One region of the Glutamicibacter sp. NPDC127525 genome, then DNA from elsewhere that is predicted to be linked to it. Evidence: riboswitches for the same ligand, from Rfam matches in the RefSeq annotation. Region 1 holds a riboswitch; the other holds the start of a gene.
The links. Region 1 has a riboswitch for glycine ahead of gcvP (aminomethyl-transferring glycine dehydrogenase). Riboswitches for the same ligand answer to the same signal wherever they lie in the genome.
Positions count from the first base shown of each region.

Region 2: linked by a shared signal. The riboswitch ahead of cycA (D-serine/D-alanine/glycine transporter) and the one ahead of gcvP (aminomethyl-transferring glycine dehydrogenase) in region 1 are both predicted to bind glycine.

Region 1 covers NZ_JBHXVN010000007.1:69,739-80,646, reverse strand. Annotated here, with positions in the region: gene ACFVHU_RS15490 (MarR family winged helix-turn-helix transcriptional regulator) at 1-177, opposite strand, end outside; gene ACFVHU_RS15485 (NADPH-dependent FMN reductase) at 319-894, shown strand; gene ACFVHU_RS15480 (glutathione S-transferase C-terminal domain-containing protein) at 1,019-2,128, shown strand; gene ACFVHU_RS15475 (hypothetical protein) at 2,198-2,506, opposite strand; gene ACFVHU_RS15470 (RNase H family protein) at 2,624-3,535, shown strand; gene ACFVHU_RS15465 (APC family permease) at 3,599-5,047, opposite strand; gene ACFVHU_RS15460 (serine hydrolase domain-containing protein) at 5,313-6,485, shown strand; gene ACFVHU_RS15455 (SGNH/GDSL hydrolase family protein) at 6,521-7,309, shown strand; glycine riboswitch at 7,412-7,509, shown strand; gene gcvP (aminomethyl-transferring glycine dehydrogenase) at 7,674-10,520, shown strand; gene gcvT (glycine cleavage system aminomethyltransferase GcvT) at 10,534-10,908, shown strand, end outside.
Region 2 covers NZ_JBHXVN010000002.1:335,479-346,386, forward strand. Annotated here, with positions in the region: gene ACFVHU_RS07300 (heavy metal translocating P-type ATPase) at 1-987, shown strand, start outside; glycine riboswitch at 1,216-1,314, shown strand; gene cycA (D-serine/D-alanine/glycine transporter) at 1,637-3,139, shown strand; gene ACFVHU_RS07310 (4a-hydroxytetrahydrobiopterin dehydratase) at 3,307-3,630, shown strand; gene ACFVHU_RS07315 (FUSC family protein) at 3,641-4,669, opposite strand; gene ACFVHU_RS07320 (MarR family winged helix-turn-helix transcriptional regulator) at 4,666-5,118, opposite strand; gene ACFVHU_RS07325 (SMP-30/gluconolactonase/LRE family protein) at 5,241-6,251, opposite strand; gene ACFVHU_RS07330 (flavin-containing monooxygenase) at 6,248-8,071, opposite strand; gene ACFVHU_RS07335 (MarR family winged helix-turn-helix transcriptional regulator) at 8,284-8,766, shown strand; gene ACFVHU_RS07340 (GMC family oxidoreductase) at 8,809-10,332, opposite strand; gene ACFVHU_RS07345 (DMT family transporter) at 10,460-10,908, opposite strand, start outside.

The DNA of each region.
Region 1 (10,908 bases):
ACTTGGTTCGGTTGTTTCCGAAAGCACAGCCAGCACCGAGTATTCACCGGAGAGCATGTTCGAATCGCGCAGCAGCTGGCGATCCATGCCGCTGGGGAACTGCCAGAGGAACTCGCGTATGGTGCGCCAGAGGTCCTGCTCGCTGTCGGTGAGCCAGCGGGTCTCTTCGCTCTTCATTCTCTTTCCTAACCATGTTGTCCCCATGGGGGACATTCAAAATATTGTTGACGCATCAATCATCTCCTGTATAGTGGAATTTAGCAAGAGAAGATGACGTGTCAACTAAATTGTTGGCCGGAGAACTCCAAGGAGAGCAACTTGTCGAAGATCGCTATCGTTACCGGTTCCACCCGTCCAGGACGTGTCAACCAGGGCGTCGCCCAATGGGTGCTGGCCAGGGCGCAGGAGTTCGGCGGTGCCGACTACGAGCTGGTGGACATCGTCGATTTCAACCTGCCGATGCTCGACGAGCCGTTCCCGGCCGCCTACCAGAACTACCAGAACGGGCACACCAAGGCCTTCGCCGCCAAGATGAGCGAATTCGATGGATACATTTTCATTGTTGGCGAGTACAACCACTCCGTCCAGCCTGCATTGGCCAACGCACTGAGCTACCTGAATGCAGAACTGAACAACAAGGCCGCCGGCATGGTCGGATATGGCTCCGCCATGGGCTCGCGTGCCGTGGAGCACCTGCGCGGGATCCTCTCGGAACTGCAGATCGCCCACGTGCAGAAGACCGGCATGTTCTCGCTATTCTCCGACTTCGAGAACTTCTCGGCTTTCGCTCCGACCGAACGGTCGGCCAACAGCGTGCAGCCCATGCTTGAACAGGTGCTCGCCTGGAGCAAGGCGATGCGCACCGTGCGCGAAGGCGCCACGGTCAACGCCTAGACAGGGTTGAAATCGGCGGGGGAGTGGAAAAGTGCATTGCGCCATTTCCATACCTGCCCAACTGCCATAGTCTCGAGGTGAATGGTTTATGCACGGGACTTCAAAATTCTTTGGAAGGAATGCGATGAGCGAGGAATATTCGACCAAGGGCGCCTACGTCACCGGCGGAGAATTCACCCGGGACACCAACTACATCCAGGACCGCATCGTCGCTGATGCCAGCGCCGAGCACTATGGCGAGGGAAACAGCCACAGCAAGATCGGGCATCCCAACGCGGGGCTTTCGGACGGGTCCCGGCTTTGGCCGGTGGAAGCTGGCCGCTACCATCTGGTCGCAGCCCGCGCGTGCCCCTGGGCCAACCGCACCCTGATCGTTCGCCGCCTGCTGGGCTTGGAAGACGCGCTGTCCGTCGGACTGCCCGGCCCAACCCACGACGCACGCAGCTGGACCTTTGACCTGGACCCCGGGGGCAAGGACCCTGTCCTGGGTACCGAGCGGGTCCAGGAGAACTACTTCAAGCGCTTTGCCGACTATCCACGCGGCATCACCGTGCCGGCAATCGTCGATATCCCCACCGGTGCGGTTGTCACCAATGACTACCCGCAGATCACCTGGGACATGTCCACGCAGTGGAAGGAGTTCCACCGGGAAGGCGCCCCGGACCTCATTGCGCAGGACCAGCTCGATGAGATGCTTCCGCTGATCAAGCGGATTTTCACCGAGGTCAACAACGGCGTCTACCGTGCCGGGTTCGCCGGGGACCAGCAGGCCTACAACGATGCCTACGACCGGTTATTCGCCACCTTGGACTACCTCGAAGATCGGCTGGGCACCCGCCGCTTCCTGATGGGTGATCACATCACCGAGGCCGATGTCCGGCTGTTCACCACGCTGGTGCGATTCGACCCGGTCTATCATGGCCACTTCAAGGCCAACCGCAACAAGCTCATCGACATGCCGAACCTCTGGGGCTATGCGCGGGACTTGTTCCAGACCCCGGGTTTCGGCGACACCATCGACTTCGAGCAGATCAAGGCGCACTACTACGTGGTGCATGAGGACATCAACCCGACCAGGATCATCCCGAAGGGGCCGGAGTTGGCGAACTGGCTCGAAGCGCCGGGCCGAGATGAGCTGGCCGAGAGCGGTCCGTTCCTGAACGGTACAGCACCGGGCGAAGTCCGGGCTGACGAGCGGGTCCAAGCCGGGCACAACCCGTTGTACCCCGCCTAGGAGCGCTGGCGATCCGCCGCGGATCGGCTCAGGAGCCCGCTATTTCGAGGGGTCCTGGGCCGATCTGTCCTATTCGAAATCGAAGCCTTGCCCCTCGCAAGCTTCCTGGAAAGCGGACAAGTCAGTAATTTGGGGATCCCCGGATTCATCGGCGGCCACCGCAGCGCTGATCTGTTCGGTGGAGGCCTTCGCCCCATGATCAGCGGCTTTCTGCATATTCGTTGCGCCGATGCCCTCGGGGTCAACCAAGCCCCCGCCAAAATGCACGCAGGCGGTATGGCCCTGGGGATCGAGTTGGCGCAGCTCGTCAACCGAGGGGCCAGCGCATGCGGACAGGACCAGAACCAGGGTGGCCAGTACAGGCAGGATTTTCTTCACATCCCAATCCTAGGCATGGACCTGGCTGGATGCTGTGATCCATTGTGCAAGTATTCGCTGGCGACATGGCCCAATGCATGGAACCGAGTGCGGGCGTCAACGTGGCAGGATTAAAGCATGACGATCATTGCAGCTGCGGATGGATCAGCCCTAGGAAACCCCGGACCGGCAGGTTGGGCCTGGTACGTGGACCAGGACAACTGGGCCGCTGGCGGTTGGGACCACGGAACCAACAACATGGGGGAGCTCCAAGCGGTGCTCGAACTCTTCCGGGCCACCGAGCACCTGCCAGAAGAAGAACTCAGGATCCTGTGCGATTCGCAGTATGCGATCAACTGCATCAGCAAGTGGATGCCGGGTTGGAAGAAGAAGGGCTGGAAAAAGGCCGACGGCAAACCGGTCTTGAACCAGGACATCCTCAAGGAACTTGACCGGGCCATTGCCGGGCGCAAGTACACCTTCGAGTGGGTCAAGGGCCATGCCGGACATGAGCTGAATGAAGCTGCTGACGGCCATGCGCGTGCGGCTGCGACCGCGCACCAGCAGGGCTCTGCAGTAGAGGCCGGACCGGGCTACACCGCAGTCGGCGGCCCAGCGGCTTCCAAAGCTCCAGCGGCTGAAGATGCCGTGCTGGCACCCGGCGGACAACCCGCCGCCGCACCGGAACCCGGCGTGGACATCGCGGCCACCGTCTTCGAACTGGAACAAGGTTTCCTCGACCCGCAGATCCGCACCAGTTTCGCGGAACTCAACGACTTCCTGCATCCGGGCTACCAGGAAGTGACTCGCCATGGCGGCCTGCTGGATGTGGCCACGGTCCGGGCCATGCTGGAATCCGGGGCGAGCCTGCCCAGTACCGGTGCGGTGCAAGTCCTTGCGGCCCGGGAAGTGGATGCCCAGATGGTGCTGCTCGCGTACCGCATGAAGCCTTCAGAGGGCCCGGTGCTTGTCGTATCTTCCTGGTGGCAGAGCACCGAAGGCGGCCTGAAGCTTCGGTTCCGCCAGGAAACGGTCGAGCAGACCGCATAGAAAACACGCTTAAAGCAGTGATGCCCGCCAAATGGCGGGCATCACTGCTTTAACGGTTTGGGATCAGTACTGTCCCGGGCGGGTTTCGATGACGCCCTTCTTGTAGTTGATCCGGTTGACCAACCAGGTCACGGCCCACAGCAGCACGCCGATGACCAGCAGCAGGCCGGCAATCTCGTACTGGACCCAGTCTTCACGCGAACGAGCCCATGGGCCGGCAAGGAACAGGCAGAAGAACACGCCGAGGATCGGGATGATCGTTGGAGCGCGGAACGCATCGGGTTCCGGCTTGTCGCGGCGCAGCACCAGCAGGGCTACGTTGACTACGGCGAACACGCACAACAACAGCAGCGCGGTCGTGCCGCCCAGCGAGCCGACAATGCTGCTTCCGTTGCTCAAGTTCACGTAGACCACCAAGGCGATGGCCAGCACGGTGCTGAACAGGATCGCGGCCCATGGCGAGCGTCGGGTCGAATGCACCTTGCCCAGGAACTGCGGCAGCACGCCTTGGCGGGCCATGCCGTAGAGCAGGCGGCTAGCCATCAGCATGTTCATCAGCGCGGTGTTGACCACCGCGAAGACGGTCAAGAACGGGAAGATCGCGTCAACTGGCAGGTTCGGCAGGCCGATGCGCACAACATCCAGCAGGATGCCGGCATCCGGGTTCTTCGGGTTCAGCAGATCGCCGGTCGGGATCACCATGATGACCGTGACGGCCACCAGCATGTAGATCAAGGCGCAGATGCCCAGGCCGATGAGCATGATCTTCGGGAAGGTCTTCTTGGGCTTCTTGGTTTCCTCAACCAGGTTCACCGAATCCTCGAAGCCCACCATCGCGAAGAACGCAATGGCAGTACCCATGGTCACGGCGGCGAAGACGCTGCGGTCGGTGGGGGTCTCGAAGACCACCAGGCGGGAAATGTCACCCTGGCCCGAGGCGATCACCGCGAAGCCGATGCCGATGATCGCGGCCATGATGGCCAGCGAAACTATGGTCAGCACGAGGTTGAACTTCACGCTCTCGCCCACGCCGCGGAAGTTGATCACTGCGAGGATCACGATGATCGCAATAGCTGCCCACATGCCCGCTTCCGGGGTGTTGGGAACACCCTCGACAAACTGGCCAATGCCAATGAGCAGGTTGCGCCCCACCAAGGTGGCCGAGGTGGCGGCACTGGTGATGCCCGAGCAAGCCACGGTGAACGCCACCAGGAAGGTGACGAAGTGGATGCCGAATGCCTTGTGGATGTACAAGGCGGCACCGGCCGCGTGCGGGTATTTGGTCACCAGTTCGAGGTAGCTGAAGGCGGTGAGGGTCGCGATCGTGAAAGCGATCAGGAACGGCAGCCAGGCGGCTCCGCCCACCTGGCCGGCAACTTTGCCGGTGATGGCGAAAATTCCGGCGCCGATGATATCGCCCATGATGAGGAATAGCAGCAGCTTCGGGCCAATCACCCTGCGGAGTTCTGTTTCTTTGCCGTCGGTAACGGCCGTGTCACTGTTCACAGTCATGCGATCGAGATCATCTCCTTCAATTTTGTAGGCAAACATTACAACTTTAGGGTCAGCGCATGAAGTGGGCAAACCGGCTTCAAGGCTGGCTCACAGAACTTGGGGTCCAGCGGTAGTGAAATGTCGATTAGTGGCTTAAACAAGCCAATGCTGTGAGCTGACGTACCTATATGCTAGGTGTCGGGTCAGCGTGTGGAACTACCGGGCCATGGGATCGAAGCGGTTAGGGTTAGTTGATGAGAGACAAGCACTTTGAAGGATTTAGATGCAATCGGTGATCACTGAAGAGTTCGCGCCCCTGGCGGAAGCACTAGAGGCGCGAGCCGCTGAGGAAGAAGGCTATTCGGCGCAGCTGGCCGTGTACCACCGCGGCGAATTGGTGCTCAGCCACAGTGTCGGCGAGCACCTCTCTGGTGACGCGCTGACCTGCGTCTTCTCCTGCACCAAGGGCCTGGGCGCGCTGGTCGTGGCACTGCTCGTGCAAGATGGGCTGATCGACCCGAACGCGCCAATTGCAACCTACTGGCCGGAATTCGGCGACAACGGGAAAGCCCAGCTCACCGTCGGCGAGGTGCTCAGCCACCAAGCGGGAGTGCTCGGAGTGCCCGAGGGCGTGCCCAGCGAGATCCTCCTGAACTCCGCCGAATACGCCAAGGTGCTCGCTTCCATGCCAAGCGTCTGGCCGCTGGGCCAGAACATTGTCGGCTACCACGCGATCACCATGGGCGTGCTCATGGAAGAACTGGTACGCCGGGTCACCGGCAAGGAACTGAAAGAAGTCTTCGAGGAGCGCATCCGCAAGCCGCTGGGAGCCGAAGCATACATCGGCCAGGACCCCGCGCTGGAATCGCGCTACCGCGATGTATTGCCGGGCGCTGACGCCGCACCGGAATTCTTCGATCCGTTCTCCCCGGCCGGGCTTTCGGTGAACTCGGCCTCCGGTTTCGCGCTGGAAAGCGGCCCGGTCTACAACTGGCACGAACTGGCCAACGCGCCGCAGGTGCGCGAACTGGGCCCCGCATCCATGGGCGCGGTCGCCAATGCCCAAGGCCTCGCCGCAATCTATGCCGCCTCATTCGGTGCAGTGCCGGCACTGGGCGCCACCCGCGGATTCCTCACCGCCGACACCTGGTCCCAGGTTTCCACCGAGCTGGTCTACGGCCATGACCGGACCAACGGGCTGCTGCAGGCCTTCGCCCTGGGGTTCATGAAGGCCACCGCGCGCAACAACTATGGATCGATTTTCGCCTACGGCCATGACGGTGCGAATTCCTCGCTGGCCTTCGCCGATCCAGCCCACCAGCTGGGCTTCGGTTTCATCCCCTCGCGCAATGAAGGCGTCAAGGAGATCTCCACCGGGGTCAAGCTCAGCCAGCTGGCCCGCCAGCTGATCATGCAGAAGAACATGTCGGCCCAGGCTGCCGGCAGCAACGCGTAGTAAACCCATCGGGAATGGAACGAAGCAGGAGCGAAGTGAAGAAGTTTGTGGCACTAGGTGACTCGTTCACCGAAGGCGTTGGCGATGTGGATCCGACCCGGCCCAACCAGGTCCGCGGCTGGGCGGACCGGGTTTCGGAAGTGCTCTGCGCCGAAGGCGAATGGGAATACGCCAACCTGGCGGTGCGCGGCAAGAAGATCGGGCAGGTGATCAACCAGCAGCTGGACCAGGCGCTCGCACTGGCCCCGGATCTGGTCACCATCTATGCCGGTGGCAATGACATCCTGCGCCCGAAGGCGGACCTGGATGCGCTGATGCGCGGCTATGAAGGCATGGTGCGCCGCTTTGCCGAAGCCGGAAGCGCGGTCGTGCTGTTCACCGGTTTCGACACCGTGGAATCACCGTTGTTCTCCAAGACCCGTCCGCGCACGGCCATTTACAACGAGAAGGTTCGCGAAATCGCGGACGAGTACGGCGCGGTGATCGCCGATTACTGGCGGTGGCGCGAATTCTCCGATCTGCGCTACTGGGCGGTGGATCGGCTGCACATGAACGAGCTGGGCCACACGCTGATGGCCTCGAAGGTCCTTGACGTGCTCGGCACCCATCGGATCACCGAGGGAAACTGGTCCTCCAGGATCCAGCAGCCGTCCCTGCCGGAACTGGCCGTGAACTCGCGCGGCGAAAAGCTGAAGCAGGAATTGGGCTGGGCCAGAGAGCATTTGGCTCCGTGGGTCAAGCGCCGGATCACCGGCACCTCGTCGGGTGATTCCTTGTCAGCGAAATATCCTGATTACATCCGTTTAACTGCCGACGCCAACTGAACGCATTTATGACTTTTCCGGACCCCGCTCCTGTTTGACCTTGGGGGCGGGGCAGGTAACATGGTGGTGTGCTGCAGGTCTCCGGCCGGCAGCGCGCGCCATAGACGGATGGCGGGAGAGTCCCGTTCACACCATGGACGGGCGCCGTAGGAGCAATTCCTCCCCAGGAAACTCTCAGGCACCCGTACCGCCATCATGAGGCAACTCTGGAAAGAAACCGGCCCGTTCCGGTTCACCGAAGGTGCAAGTGCCCGGCTTGGTTTGCTGGATGCGTAAAACTCTCAGGTTATGCAACAGGGATGGGGAGGTAAAAAGACCTTCCTTTGGCATGCGCCAAGACAGATCCCATGGAGATACCAGCACCATGACCATCACGCAGACTTCGGCACGAGCGAATACTGAATTCGTTTCACGCCATATCGGCCCACGTCCTTCCGACGTCACCACCATGCTTCAGACCCTGGGCTACGACAGCCTGGAAGAACTGATCGACACCGCCGTTCCGGCAGACATCCGCCAGGACTCCGCACTGGATATCCCTGATGCTCTGAGCGAAACCGAAGCCCTAGCCCACCTGCGTGCGCTTGCCTCGAAGAACGTCATGAAGACCCAGATGATCGGCCAGGGCTTCTACGACACCATCACCCCAGCTGTGATCCGCCGCAACATCGTGGAAAACCCAGCCTGGTACACCGCTTACACCCCGTACCAGCCGGAAATCTCCCAGGGCCGCCTCGAAGCCCTGCTGAACTTCCAGACCATGGTCATGGACCTGACCGGCCTGCCCATCGCCAACGCGTCGCTGCTGGACGAATCCTCCGCTGCCGCCGAAGCCGTGCTGATGATGCGCCGCGCCAACAAGAAGAAGTCCAAGGGCAAGACCGTGCTGGACTCCAACATCTTCCCGCAGACCCTCAAGGTCGTGCAGGGCCGCGCTGACGCACTGGGCTTCGAAGTCGAGATTGCCGACCTTGCCGCAGGCTTGCCAGAGGGCGAGATCTCCGGCATTGTCCTGCAGCAGCCTGGCAACGACGGCTCGATCGCGGACCACGCTTCGATCATCGCCGCCGCCAAGGAAACCGGCGCCATGGTTACCGTGATCGCCGACCTGCTGGCCCTGACCATGATCACCCCTCCGGGCGAGCAGGGTGCCGATATCGCCGTGGGCCACACCCAGCGATTCGGCGTGCCGCTGTTCTTCGGCGGACCGCACGCTGCCTACATGGCCGTGGCCGATGGCCTGACCCGTTCCATGCCAGGACGCCTGGTAGGCGTTTCGGCCGATGACGCCGGAGTCCCTGCCTACCGCTTGGCCCTGCAGACCCGCGAGCAGCACATCCGCCGCGAAAAGGCCACCTCCAACATCTGCACCGCACAGGCCCTGCTGGCCATCTGCGCTTCGATGTACGCGGTCTACCACGGCCCAGCCGGCCTGAAGCAGATCGCCTCGCGCGCCAACAACCACGCCCGGGTCATCGCCAGCTCGCTGGTTTCAGGCGGCTACACCCTGGCTTCGGATTCCTTCTTCGACACCGTGGTGGTGAACGTCGAGAACGCCGATGCCATCATTGCCAAGGCCATCGAAGCAGGCATCAACCTGCGCAAGGTGGGCGAGACCCAGGTGGGCATCTCCACCGACGAGGCCACCACCTCGGGCGTCGTCAAGACCCTGCTCGAGGTCTTCGGCGCAGAGCTCTCGGCTCCGGAAGGCTTCGAGATCCCGGCCGGGCAGGTGCGCACCAGCGACTTCATGACCCACCCGATCTTCAACACCATCTCCTCCGAAACCCAGATGATGCGCTACCTGCGCCGGCTCTCGGACCGCGACCTGGCCCTGGACCGCACCATGATCCCGCTGGGTTCGTGCACCATGAAGCTGAACTCGGCCGCCGAGATGGAATCCATCACCTGGCCGGAATTCGCCTCGATCCACCCCTACGCGCCTGCAGCGCAGACCGAGGGCTGGCGCGAGCTGATCACCGACCTGGAAGGGCGCCTGACCGCAATCACCGGCTACGCTGGCGTTTCGATCCAGCCCAACGCCGGCTCGCAGGGCGAGTACGCGGGCCTGCTGGCGATCTCGGACTACCACCGTTCGCGCGGCGAAGGCCAGCGCGATCTGTGCCTGATTCCGGCCTCGGCCCACGGCACCAACGCCGCGTCGGCAGTGCTGGCCGGGATGCGCGTGGTGGTCGTGAAGACCGCAGCCGATGGCACCATCGACGCGAATGACCTGGATGCCAAGATCGAGGCCAACAAGGACGTCCTTGCAGCCATCATGATCACCTACCCATCCACCCACGGCGTCTACGACGCGGACGTGCGCGAGGTCTGCGACAAGGTCCACGCCGCCGGCGGCCAGGTGTACATCGATGGCGCGAACATGAACGCCATGGTTGGCTTGGCCCAGCCAGGCAAGTTCGGCGGCGACGTGTCGCACCTGAACCTGCACAAGACCTTCTGCATCCCGCACGGCGGTGGCGGTCCAGGCGTAGGCCCAATAGGCGTTGGCGAGCACCTGCTGCCATTCCTGCCAGGCGATGCTTCGGGCACCTACTCCGAGCGTGATGGCGTGCCGGTGGTGGCGACCGCTTTCGGCTCGGCCGGCGTCCTGCCGATCTCCTGGGCCTACATCGCGATGATGGGCGGGGACGGCTTGACCGAAGCCACCAAGCACGCGATCCTGAACGCGAACTACATTGCCAAGCGCCTGAACGAGCACTTCCCGGTACTGTTCACCGGCAACAAGGACCTGGTTGCCCACGAGTGCATTCTGGACCTGCGTGAACTGACCGCCAAGACCGGGGTCACCGCCGAGGACGTGGCCAAGCGCCTGATCGACTTCGGTTTCCACGCGCCGACCCTGTCCTTCCCTGTGGCAGGCACCCTGATGGTGGAGCCCACCGAATCCGAGGACCTGGCCGAGATCGAGCGCTTCATTGAAGCGATGATCACCATCCGCCAGGAAATGGACGAGGTCCTCTCCGGTGCCTACAGCATCGAGGAATCCCCATTGCGCAACGCTCCGCACACGGTCTCCGCCGTGGTCAACAGCAAGTGGGACCGCAAGTACTCGGTCGAGCAGGCGGCCTTCCCGGTCCCGGCGCTGAAGTTCGACAAGTACTTCCCAACCGTGGGCCGCATCGACGGCGCCGGTGGCGACCGCAACCTGATCTGCTCCTGCCCGGCTCCCGAAGCCTTCGAAGACTAAGGAAGAGTTAGAGATGACTGAGACTACCCAAGCACTCAAGCACACCGCGCTGCACGCGCAGCACGAAGCTCTCGGCGCCAACTTCACCGACTTCGGCGGCTGGGACATGCCGTTGAAGTACGGTTCGGAACTGGCAGAGCACAAGGCCGTGCGCTCCACCGCTGGCCTGTTCGACCTGTCCCACATGGGCGAGGTCTACCTCTCCGGCCCGGAAGCCGGCAAGGCGCTGAACACCGCCCTGGCAGGGAACCTGAGCATCATGAAGGTCGGCAAGGCGAAGTACTCGCTGATCCTTGACGCCGAGGGCAAGATCATCGACGACCTGATCGTCTACCGCCTGGAAGAGGAGAAGTTCCTCGTCGTGCCCAACGCCGGCAACGCCCCGGTG
Region 2 (10,908 bases), on a different contig from region 1:
GGCATCCTGATCCGCGGCCCGCAGGTCCTGGAAGATACCCGCAAACTGGACACCATCGTGCTGGACAAGACCGGCACCGTGACCACCGGGGTCATGGCCCATCAGGGCACCGAGGCCATCGACGGAGTCGATCCCGATGAGGTCCTGGCCTTGGCCGGTGCCGTGGAACACCATTCCGAGCATCCGATCGCCCAGGCCATCGCCAAGGCCGCAGCCGGCTTGGGCCCGCTGCCCGAAGCCAGCGACTTCGATTCCGATCCGGGCGGCGGCGTGGTCGGCACGGTCAACGGGCATCGCGTTGCCGTAGGCCGCTCCAGCTGGCTCGAAGCCCAGGGCGCGTCCTTGGATGACTCCGCCAAGGCCATGCTCGCGGAAGCCGAGCAGGCCGGCGCGACCGCCATCCTGGTCGCGGTGGACCAGCAGTTCCAGGCAGTGATCTCGGTGGCGGACAAGATCAAGGACAGCTCCGCAAAAGCTATTGCCGAACTCCAGGAGCGCGGCCTGCGCGTGGTGCTGCTGACCGGCGACAACCAGTCGGTGGCTACCGAGGTTGCCGCCCAGGTAGGCATCAAGGCCGAGGACGTATTCGCCGGGGTCTTCCCTGCCGGCAAGGCCCAGGCGATCACCTCATTGCAAGAGCAGGGCAAGGTCGTGGCCATGGTGGGCGATGGCGTGAATGACGCGCCAGCACTGGCGCAGGCCGACCTCGGCATCGCCATGGGCTCGGGCACCGATGTGGCCATCGAAGCCGCGGACATCACCCTGATGGGTAACGACCTGCATCAGGTCACGCAGGCCATCGACCTGTCGGCCCGAACCCTGTCCACCATCAAGATGAACCTGTTCTGGGCTTTCGCCTACAACACTGCCGGCATTCCGATTGCGGCCCTGGGCTTGCTGAACCCGATGATCGCCGGAGCGGCCATGGCAGCCAGCTCGGTGCTGGTGGTACTGAACTCGCTGCGGCTGCGACGGTTCGGGAAGTAGCCCTCCGTACCTCCCCACGCGGGGCATCGGTTGAACCGATGCCCCGCTTTGCCGCATCCATGCCCTTGCTTCCCGAATCATTACGAAGCGGAGAATCCCCCATTTCGCCAGCCACTTTCCACGATTGGCGTGGCCAAGCGGTTATCCGGGGCCCGAAGTGTGAAATTGCGACTTGCACCACGTTTTATTTTCTGGGCATACTGTGATGGCAATCACCACATATGCCGTTGATACGTGGCGGGAGAGATCCGCCCAAGCCAAGGGCGGGCGCCGTAGGAGCAATTTCCTCCCCGGGAAACTCTCAGGCACCCGTACCGCCACGAAGAGGCAAATCTGGAAAGCAGCGCGGCTCCACCGTGCTCACCGAAGGAGCAAGCTTCGCCCAGTAGTCGGGCCGAAGTGAAAACTCTCAGGTAGATATACAGATTGGGGAGGGACCAAGAACAGTGCCGCACCGAGCGCACCGGTTTCGAGGTACTCCCCGTGGCTTACCTGGCTCCTGCTCCTTGCGCAGCTTGCCGGGCACGCCAGCTGGAATCCTTTAGTACCGGATGTGTTCAACGAAGCCAGTTCCTGCGCTCCAAGCCATGATGGCTTGGAGGCAGAACAACTTCAGGGCGTCACGCCACACTCCTGGAAGGCAACCAGCATGAGTACCACCAGTTCTGATCCCACTCTCGAGCGCGGACTCTCCAATCGTCACATCCAGCTGATCGCCATCGGCGGCGCTATCGGCACCGGCCTGTTCATGGGCTCCGGCAAGACCATTTCGGTCGCCGGCCCGTCGGTCATCTTCGTTTACATGATCATCGGCTTCATGCTCTTCTTCGTCATGCGCGCCATGGGCGAGCTGCTGCTGAGCAACCTCGAATACAAGACCTTCGCCGACTTCGCCGGGGACCTGCTGGGCCCATGGGCGGCGTTCTTCACCGGCTGGACCTACTGGTTCTGCTGGGTTGTCACCGGCATTGCCGACGTGGTGGCCATCGCCCACTACGTCGCTTTCTGGTGGGGCGACCTTCCCCTGTGGATCCCGGCGCTGGGGTGCATCGCGCTGCTGCTGGTGCTGAACCTGGCCACCGTGAAGGCCTTCGGGGAAACCGAATTCTGGTTCGCTCTGATCAAGATCGTGGCTATCGGCGCGCTGATCGTGGTCGGCTTGGTCATGATCATCACCGGATTCGAGCACGACTCGGCCACCGCTTCCTTCTCCAACCTGTGGACCGAGGGCGGCATGTTCCCCACCGGCTTCATGGGCTTCGTCGCCGGCTTCCAGATTGCGGTGTTCGCGTTCGTGGGCATCGAGCTGGTCGGCACCACCGCAGCTGAAACCAAGGACCCGGAAAAGACGCTGCCCAAGGCGATCAATTCGATCCCGGTCCGCATCCTGTTCTTCTACGTGGGCGCATTGATCATCTTGATGACCGTCGAACCGTGGAACCTGTTCTCCGCCGAGCAGTCCCCGTTCGTGGGCATGTTCGCCCTGGCCGGCCTGGCCGGCGCCGCGGGCATCATCAACTTCGTGGTGCTCACCTCCGCGACCTCCAGCGCCAACTCGGGCATCTACTCGACCTCGCGCATGCTGCGCGGCCTGTCCATGGAGGGCGATGCGCCCAAGGGCTTCGCCAAGCTCTCCAGCCGCAAGGTCCCGAAGAACGCGCTGCTGTTCTCCTGCATGTTCCTGCTGGCCGGCGTCGCCCTGCTCTACAGCGGCGACTCGGTGATGGGCGCCTTCACCCTGGTCACCACCGTCTCGGCCCTGTGCTTCATGTTCGTGTGGACCATCATCCTGCTCAGCTACCTGGTCTTCCGCGCACGCCGCCCGCACCTGCACGATGCCTCGAAGTTCAAGGTGCCCGGCGGGGTCATCATGCCCTACGTGGTACTCGGCTTCTTCGGCTTCATCCTGTGGGCCTTGACCACCCAGGCCGATACCTTCAGCGCCCTGCTGATCACCCCGGCATGGTTCCTGATCCTGGGCGCCGGCTACCTGTACATCCGCCGCAACCCGCAGCACCAGGCACTGCGCGCCGCGCACCTGGCCAAGGTGGCGCATGAACGCTACGAGGCCGCGGCCTACCGTGATGCGAAATCCTTCGCCATGCACGAGGAGGAAACCGCCGCGCAGGTCTCCGCGGACATCCGCCAGTAGCCCCGCGCGCACCAGCCCTATCTGTTAGGCTCCGGCATCACCAGATGCCGGAGCCTAACTGCATAGACGCTGGGATCGCTACCGCAAAGGCCGGGGTCGATGCGATCATGGCTGCAGGCAGCAACCACTTGCACAGTCCGACCCGCTGCCGCTTGGAGGAGAGAACCATGGCATCAACCGGTCCGTTACCGCGCTTCGAATTCGACCAAAGGCTGGGGGCCTTGCCCGATTGGAAGCGTGATGACCTGGGTTTGCGGGCCGCTTACCGTTTCGATTCCGCGAGCACCGCCTTGCAGTTCATTGTCCAGGTAGGCCTGCGCGCCGAGCAGGACAACCGGCATCCGCACCTGGATTGGCGGGTCGCCATCGTCGAGCTGCGCCTAACGCACAACCAGCCCGAGCACCTGGGAGCGCTGGACCTGGAATTAGCCCGCCATATCTCCATCGAGGCCGGCAAGCTCGAAGCGCAGGTGATCACCGAGCACTGGTAGCTCCCAGCGTTCAGCCTTGGCGCCGGCGAGCCACGAGCAGCGAGATGATGACGCTCTGCACCGCGCCCACCAAAGCACCGAGCGCCGTCATGGAAATGCGGTCGATGAGCAGGGACGCGGCCGGTTCAGGGCTGACCAGATGGACCATGAGCAGCGCGGTAACGGTCATGAAGACCATGCCCACCGCATAGTTGCGCAGGATCACCAGCTCGATGATGAATTGGGAAGCCAGCGCGGCGGCCAGGATCACCCAGATGGGGGAATCGAAGGCGAAAACTATGGCGGTCAGCGCTACGCCAATGCAGGTGCCTGCGCAGCGCTGCAGCCCGCGGGTTACCCGCGCATAGGCATCGGCCCCGGTGACCGCAGCGATCGCGCCGAGGCTGGCCCAGTACCAGTGGCCGCCTCCGAGCAGGTATGCAACGATGCCCGCGAGCAGCACGCCCGAGCCCATTTGCGCGGATTGGGCCATGGCCCGGCCCGAGGGCAACCAGGCGTATCCCGAGCCCAGGGTATGGAGCAGGTTGGCTTTCCGCATCGACAGGCCGAGCATCAGCAGCACGCTGAAAGCCATCGTTCCACCGCCGGCCAGCAGCACCCCGGTGAAGCTTTGCGCACTGGCCGGTATGCTCAGGCAGGCGCCACCGGCGAAGACCGCGAAGACCGGTCCTGGCGGCATCCAGCGCGCGGCATGCGAGACGTAGTTGGCGCCAAAACCGATGAACGCCAGCACCAGTGCGCGCACCAGGAACGGTGCGTCGATAAGCGAGAAACAGGTGCCCAGCAGCATCGCGGCCAGCTGCACGATGCCTGCCGAGAGCTGCTGCCAGAAACGCGGTGCGTACGCATCGAAGCGGCCGAAGACCGCGCAGAAGGCGCCGAACGCTGCATACATTGCCCAGTCCAGGCGGCCGAGGCTTGCCAGCAGGATCAGCGGCACGGCCAGGCTGATCGTCGCCTTGGTTGCCGGGATGAGCGACGGGCGGTGCGGGGCCACGACGACGCTGCGCTGCACCACTTCTTTCAGATGGCGTTTCACTGGCGTGCCTCGCCGTCCTGCGCGGCGACCAGTTGCAGCAGGGCGCGCAGCTGCTCCTGCTGCCGCTCATCCAAAGCGCCAAAGGCCTTGGCTTCGTTATGCGAGGCAGCCTTTATCGCCCGGGCAGCGAACTTCTTGCCCTCGGAAGTCAGCGTGATGAGGTTGCGGCGGCGATCTTGCGGATCAACGTTGCGTTCCAGGATTCCACGGTTCGCCAGCTGATCGAGGTAGGCCACCAGGTGGCCGCGATTCACATTCGAACGTGCTGCTAGGTCATTCTGCGAGATGCCGCCGAACTCCTCCAAGGCGCAGATGATGGTGAAATGGTGCCGGGCCAGGGACTCGGATTCCATCAGCTCGGTGAGCTCCTGGGTGCCGATGCGTCCGGCGCGGGCGGTGAGGTAGCTCAGCGAGTTCCATTGGAACTGCGGAATCCGGGGTTTATTCATTCCTTCAAAATATCATTTCACGCGGAAACGATTTCAATTTGAAGCGGTTAATTCGATGAATCTCACACGCAGCCGGCGGCCCCCGCCATTGAGCAATCATGGCGGGGGCCGTCGGTTTGGAGCTAGCCGCCGTTGCTCTGGCTGATTCCTTCATCCAGGGCCTCGAAGGTGTACACGTAGCCACCGGACTTGCCGCTGACCGTCGCGTAGCCTCGCGTGGTGCCCGGCTCGATCGCGATGTTGGTCGCGGATTCCAGTCCCTGCGCATCGTCCGGAATCCGGATCTGCGCCTTGAGCTGGCCGGTCTTGGAATAGACATCGATCCGCGGATCATGCTCGAACATCTGGTAGATATTCCCTGCTGAATCCACTGCATTCGAATCGACCTTGGCCACCCCGGCATCCACATAGATTGCCGGTTGCACGGCGGCAGCCTTCATCCCCGCTTGGTCCAGGGTTAGCAGATCTATGCGGTTGGCCGCATATTGGCTGAGCCACAGCCCCGAGTAGTCCTCGTTGAAGGAGATGCCATTGGTCGAGGGCAGGTTTTGGGCAACGACGCTGCCCGCGGCAGTTTCCCCATCGATGCGGATGATCCGGCCCGCCTGGGCCGCCTCCAGCCCGGCACCCGGGAAGGCCGTGAAGTCGCTGACGAACAGGTTCCCTTCCTTGTCGAAAGCGATGTCGTCCGGGCTGACCCTGCGCCCGTCCACTTCGCCTTCGAAGAACACCTGCACGTCGCTGCCGTCGGAATTCATGCTGATAATCCGGCCGCCGGCAATGTCACTGAGGTACATCCGATGGTCTTTCGGGGAGAACTGGGCCGAGGAATAGGCGCCAGTGCCATCGGTGTGCACCTGGGAAACATCTTTTGTGTCGAGATCGATTTTCAGCAGCTTCGCTTCGCCAGCGGGCGCCGGCACATCCACCACGAACAAGTTGCCCTGCCCATCCAGGACCGGGCCTTCCAACAGGGTCATCCCGGTTTCGGCATGCACCTGCGAGACCTGGAGCAGTTCAGTGGCAACTCGTTGCCCAACGCCCTCGGAGGCCGGCGGGCTCTGGCCGCAGCCGGCCAGCGCCAGCAACAGGCCCGCCGCGGCCAGGCCCAGGGCCGGGCTACGGCGGCTCATGCACTCACCTGGGCATAGCGCGCGGCGAAGTCAGCCAGCTCGGTCTCGCGCCAGTTGGCGAGCAACTGGTGGAAGGCGACCGGTCCGGGGCCGAAGGCATTGGACTTGCCCCTCGGCTTGCCCTCCTGGTTGTAGTATCCCGGGGTGCAGGCCTGCAGATACGCGGTGTTGTCCACGGCCCGCTCGCCGATGGCGGCGGTCCAGGCTTGCTGCTCTTCGAGCGTCGGCTCGATGACCTCGGCGCCAGCCTGTCGCGCCGCGGCAATGACGGCAGCCACATGTTCGGCCTGCTCCTGCAGGATGTGCACGAAGTTCACCGAGTTCGCCGTCTGCAGCGAAGAGAGGTGGAAAAGGTTCGGGTAGCCGTGGGAGTAGAAGCCGTGCAGGGTCTGCGGGCCTGCCTGTCCCCAGGCGTGCAGCAGCTGGACTCCGCCGCGCCCGTAGACCGGCATGGTTCCGGAGATGACCCCGGAGACTCCGACCTCGAAGCCGGTGGCGAAAATGATGCAGTCCACTTCGTATTCCGTCTCGCCGACGAAGACCGAGGTCTCGCTGACCTTGCTCACTCCCCCGAAGTCCGCGGTATCCACCAGCGTGGTGTTCGGGCGGTTGAAGGACTGCAGGTAGGTGTCCGAGAAGCCCGGGCGCTTGCACATGTAGCGGTACCACGGCTTGAGCAGCTCGGCCGTGGCCGGGTCCTGAACGATGCTATCCACGCGGTCGCGGATCTGGTTCATCTTGGCGAAGTCCAGCAGCTCCTCGGTGCGTTCGCGTTCCTCGGCGCTGATTGAATCATCGATCTTCCCGGTGATCATGGCACGCTGCAGCTGCGGCACGGTGGTCCAGCCATCCTGGATCAGGTCTTCGCCGTATTCCTCGCCGGAGACGATGCGCAGGAAGTTGTCCTGGCGCTCCTTCTGCCAGCCCGGCTGGAGGCTGGCGGCCCACTGCGGGTCGGTATCGCGGTTGGCGCGCACGTCCACGCTGGATGGGGTGCGCTGGAAGACGAAGGTCTGCTTGGCGCTGGCTGCCACATGGGGAATGGCCTGCAGCCCGGTAGCACCGGTGCCGATCACGGCCACGCGCTTGTCGGCCAGCTTCTCCAGTGCGCCATCGGCGGATCCGCCGGTATAGGCATAGTCCCAGCGGCTGGTGTGGAAGGTGTGCCCCTTGAATGTATCCAGACCCTCGATGCCCGGCAGCTTCGGCTGGGTCAGGGTGCCCGAGGAGGTGATCACATGGCGGGCATGCATGGCATCGCCGCGGTCGGTTTCCACCAGCCATTGGCTGTTTTCCTCCTCCCAGGCCAGGGAAGTGACCCGGGTCTGGAAGGCGGTGTCGCGGTAGAGGTCGAATTTCCTGGCGATGGCCATGGCGTGCTGGCGAATCTCCTCGCCCGGCGCGTAGCGGCGCTTCGGGATGTAGCCGACTTCTTCAAGCAGCGGCATGTACACGTAGGATTCGATGTCGCAGTGGATCCCCGGGTAGCGGTTCCAGTACCAGGTGCCGCCGAAGTCGCCCGCCTCATCGAGCATGCGGATGGACTCGATGCCGGATTGGCGCAGCTTCGCCGCGCTGACCAGCCCGCCGAACCCGCCCCCGATCACCAGCACCTCGACGAAGTCCGTCAGCGCTTCGCGTTCTTTCCATGGTGTGTAGGGGTCTTTGGCGTAGTAGCCGAATTCTCCGGCGGCTCGGCGGTACTGTGAGTTGCCGTCTTCCCGGATCCGCCGATCGCGCTCTGCCGCGTATTTCGCGCGCAGCCCGGGGACATCGATTTCAGTTTCGTTAACAATGGGGGTCGCTGGGTTCTCGCCCACAAATTCCTCGTCTTTCGTCGCGCACTGGTGCTTCTTGCTGTCCCGGAACTTGCGAGCAGCGAGTGCGAGGAATGACGTTGGCGGGAAGGCCCCATGGACTTGCCGCGTGGATTGCCCGCAGGTTCGGAACTCCCAAAAGCTTAGCCTCATCCTAAGTAATTAGACAAATGGGGCCGTCGGGCCAACAGCCGCGCGGTCACTATGATGGGAACATGTCCAGCATTCCCCACAGTTCCGCCTCCCGGGACGAGTTACTGCGCCAGCTGCACCAGTCCACGGATGCCATTGCCACCGCTGCCCTGCCCTCCTCCATCCTGCCGCTGTTGAATCTGGACCTGACGGCACAGCAGGTCAAGGTGCTGACCATCCTTGTCACCGCCGAGAACGGGTCCACCGGGCAGTTGCTGGCCAAGGGATTCGGTGTCTCCATGGCGTCGATGTCCGGGATGCTCGACCGGCTGGTCACCCGCGGTGCCGCGGAACGCTACCCCGACCCGCATGACCAGCGGGTCCGGCGCATCAAGGCCACACCGCTGGGCCGCGAGGTAGTGCGCCAGCTGGTCGCCGACCGGCCGGAGCTGGCCGACGAGATTACCGCACTGTTGAGCACCGGCGATCTGGCCGCCTTGGCGCAGGGGATGGCCGCGGTGGCTCGGGCCATGGAAACCCTGGCTGGCTCCCGCCGGGACTCGTGAACCGGTCCGGGCTGCACGGCCGCGGGGAAAATGCGCCGCCTTTCAGAGCCCCAGATCCGATACCAGGAACTTGGCGCCCAGCTCGCCGATGAGGATGGCCGGGGCATTGGTGTTGCCGGTGGTGATCTTGGGCATGATCGAGGCATCGATGACGCGCAGCCCTTCCAGGCCGCGTACCCGCAGCTGCGGATCCACCACGGCCTGCGCATCCGTTCCCATGCGGCAGGTACCCACTTGGTGGTGGTAGGTCACCACGTTGTTGCGGATGTAATCTTCTAGCTGCTCATCGCCGCGTATTTCTTCGCCCGGGTAGATTTCCCTGGCTCCCCAGTTCTGCGCCAAGGCATCTTGCTCCACCATCGCGCGGCATTGCTTCATCGATACCAGGAATGCCTGCATATCCCGCGGATCATCCAGCGCATTCAAATCGATGTTCACCGGATCAGCCAATCCAGGACCGCTCAAGGTGATTTCGCCGCGGCTGTACGGCGTGACGATCCCGGAATGCAAGGTGAACGCGGTGCCGTCGATCGGCTCCATGCCCGGGGAGTACATGGGCACGGCGAAGAAGATCGGCTGGGTATCGGGGCGGTCCAGGTCCTCGCGGGACTTGGCGAACATATGCGATTGCGAGACCGAAACCCCGGCACGCGGGGCGCGAATCGCCCGGGTGGTGGTTTCGGCGATCACCGGGGCCAGCAGGTGGTCATGCAGGTTCTTGCCAACCTGGTCCAGCTCATGCAACGGGATGACGCCCGCGGCCTCGAGCTCGGCAGCCGGGCCGATGCCGGAGCGCAACAGGATTTGCGGGGATCCCAGGGCGCCGGCGCTGAGCACCACCTCATCCGCGCGCAGTTCCCGCAGCTGCCCGTCGATCTGATAGCGCACGCCAACCGCGGTTCCGGACTCCAGGATCACCGAATGCACTTCGGCGTCCGTGATGATTTCCATGCGCTCGCGCACCGGCTTCAGATAAGCCTTCCAGGTGTTGATGCGTTCACCGCCAGCAACGTTGATCTGCTCCTTGGAAACGCCTTCCAGCTGCTCGCCGTTGTAGTCGGGATTGAACCGGATTCCGGACTGCACCGCGGCGTCGATAATCGACTGGTGGATCTCATCCAGCTCGTAGTCGTTGTCCACCGGCACCAGCCCATCGCTGCCGTGGAATTCGCTGGCGCCGCCAGAGAAGTTCTCGATTTCCTTGTAGATCGGCAGGACATTCTTCCAGGCCCACTGCTCGCCGCAGTCCTTGGCCCAGTCATCGAAATCCTGCGGGGCGCAGCGCACCCAGATGGTCGCATTCAGCGCGTGGGAACCGCCGAGCACCTTGCCCCGTGGCAGGTGCATCGGCTTGTTCGCTGCCCCGGCCATCGGGACGGTGTGGTAATCCCAGTCGTCCTTGCTATGCCACAGCTCGCCCATGCGCGAGAGGTCGTGGATGGCAGGGTTGGTGTCCTCGGAGCCAGCTTCGAACAAGGTCACCCGCGCCCCGGCATCCACGAGCCGGCGCGCGACCACCGAGCCAGCCGAACCTGCGCCTACGACTATGACCGACTTGCTGCCCATGGGTATTCCTCCAGCTAGGATGCCTGCGAAACTTGTTTCTCCCAGCCTGTACAGGCCAGCGGGTTTTCCCTTGGCATCCGGCGCACAACAATTGGCATCGCGTGCGCGTTTTTACCCTACGGGCCGCTTAGATCCCCTTGCGTGCCGCACGCAGTTCATCGACACGCACCAGCACCACGCCGCACACAATCAGCAGGCCGCCGAACAGCTGCACCGCACCCGGCAGCTCGGAGAGCAGCAGCCAAGCCCACAGCACCGCGAAAAGCACCTCGGTCAAGGAGATGAAGCTGGCCACCTTGGACCCCAGTTCCCGGGCGGCCATCACACCGGTGGTGTAGGAGAACACGGTAGCGATCAGGATCAGCCCGGTCAAGGCCAACCACCACGGGGTTTCATATCCAGCAAATGATCCGCTGCCGGCGGCCCACTGCATTGGAAGGATTCCCAAGCCGCCAACCAGCAGCATGGTTAGCGCGCCAACGGCCATGCCACCGGCCGACAGCATGATGGGTGGCAGCGCGCCATCGACCTTGGCGCTAATGAAGAAGTAGACCGTCAGGCCCACCGCTGCCCCCA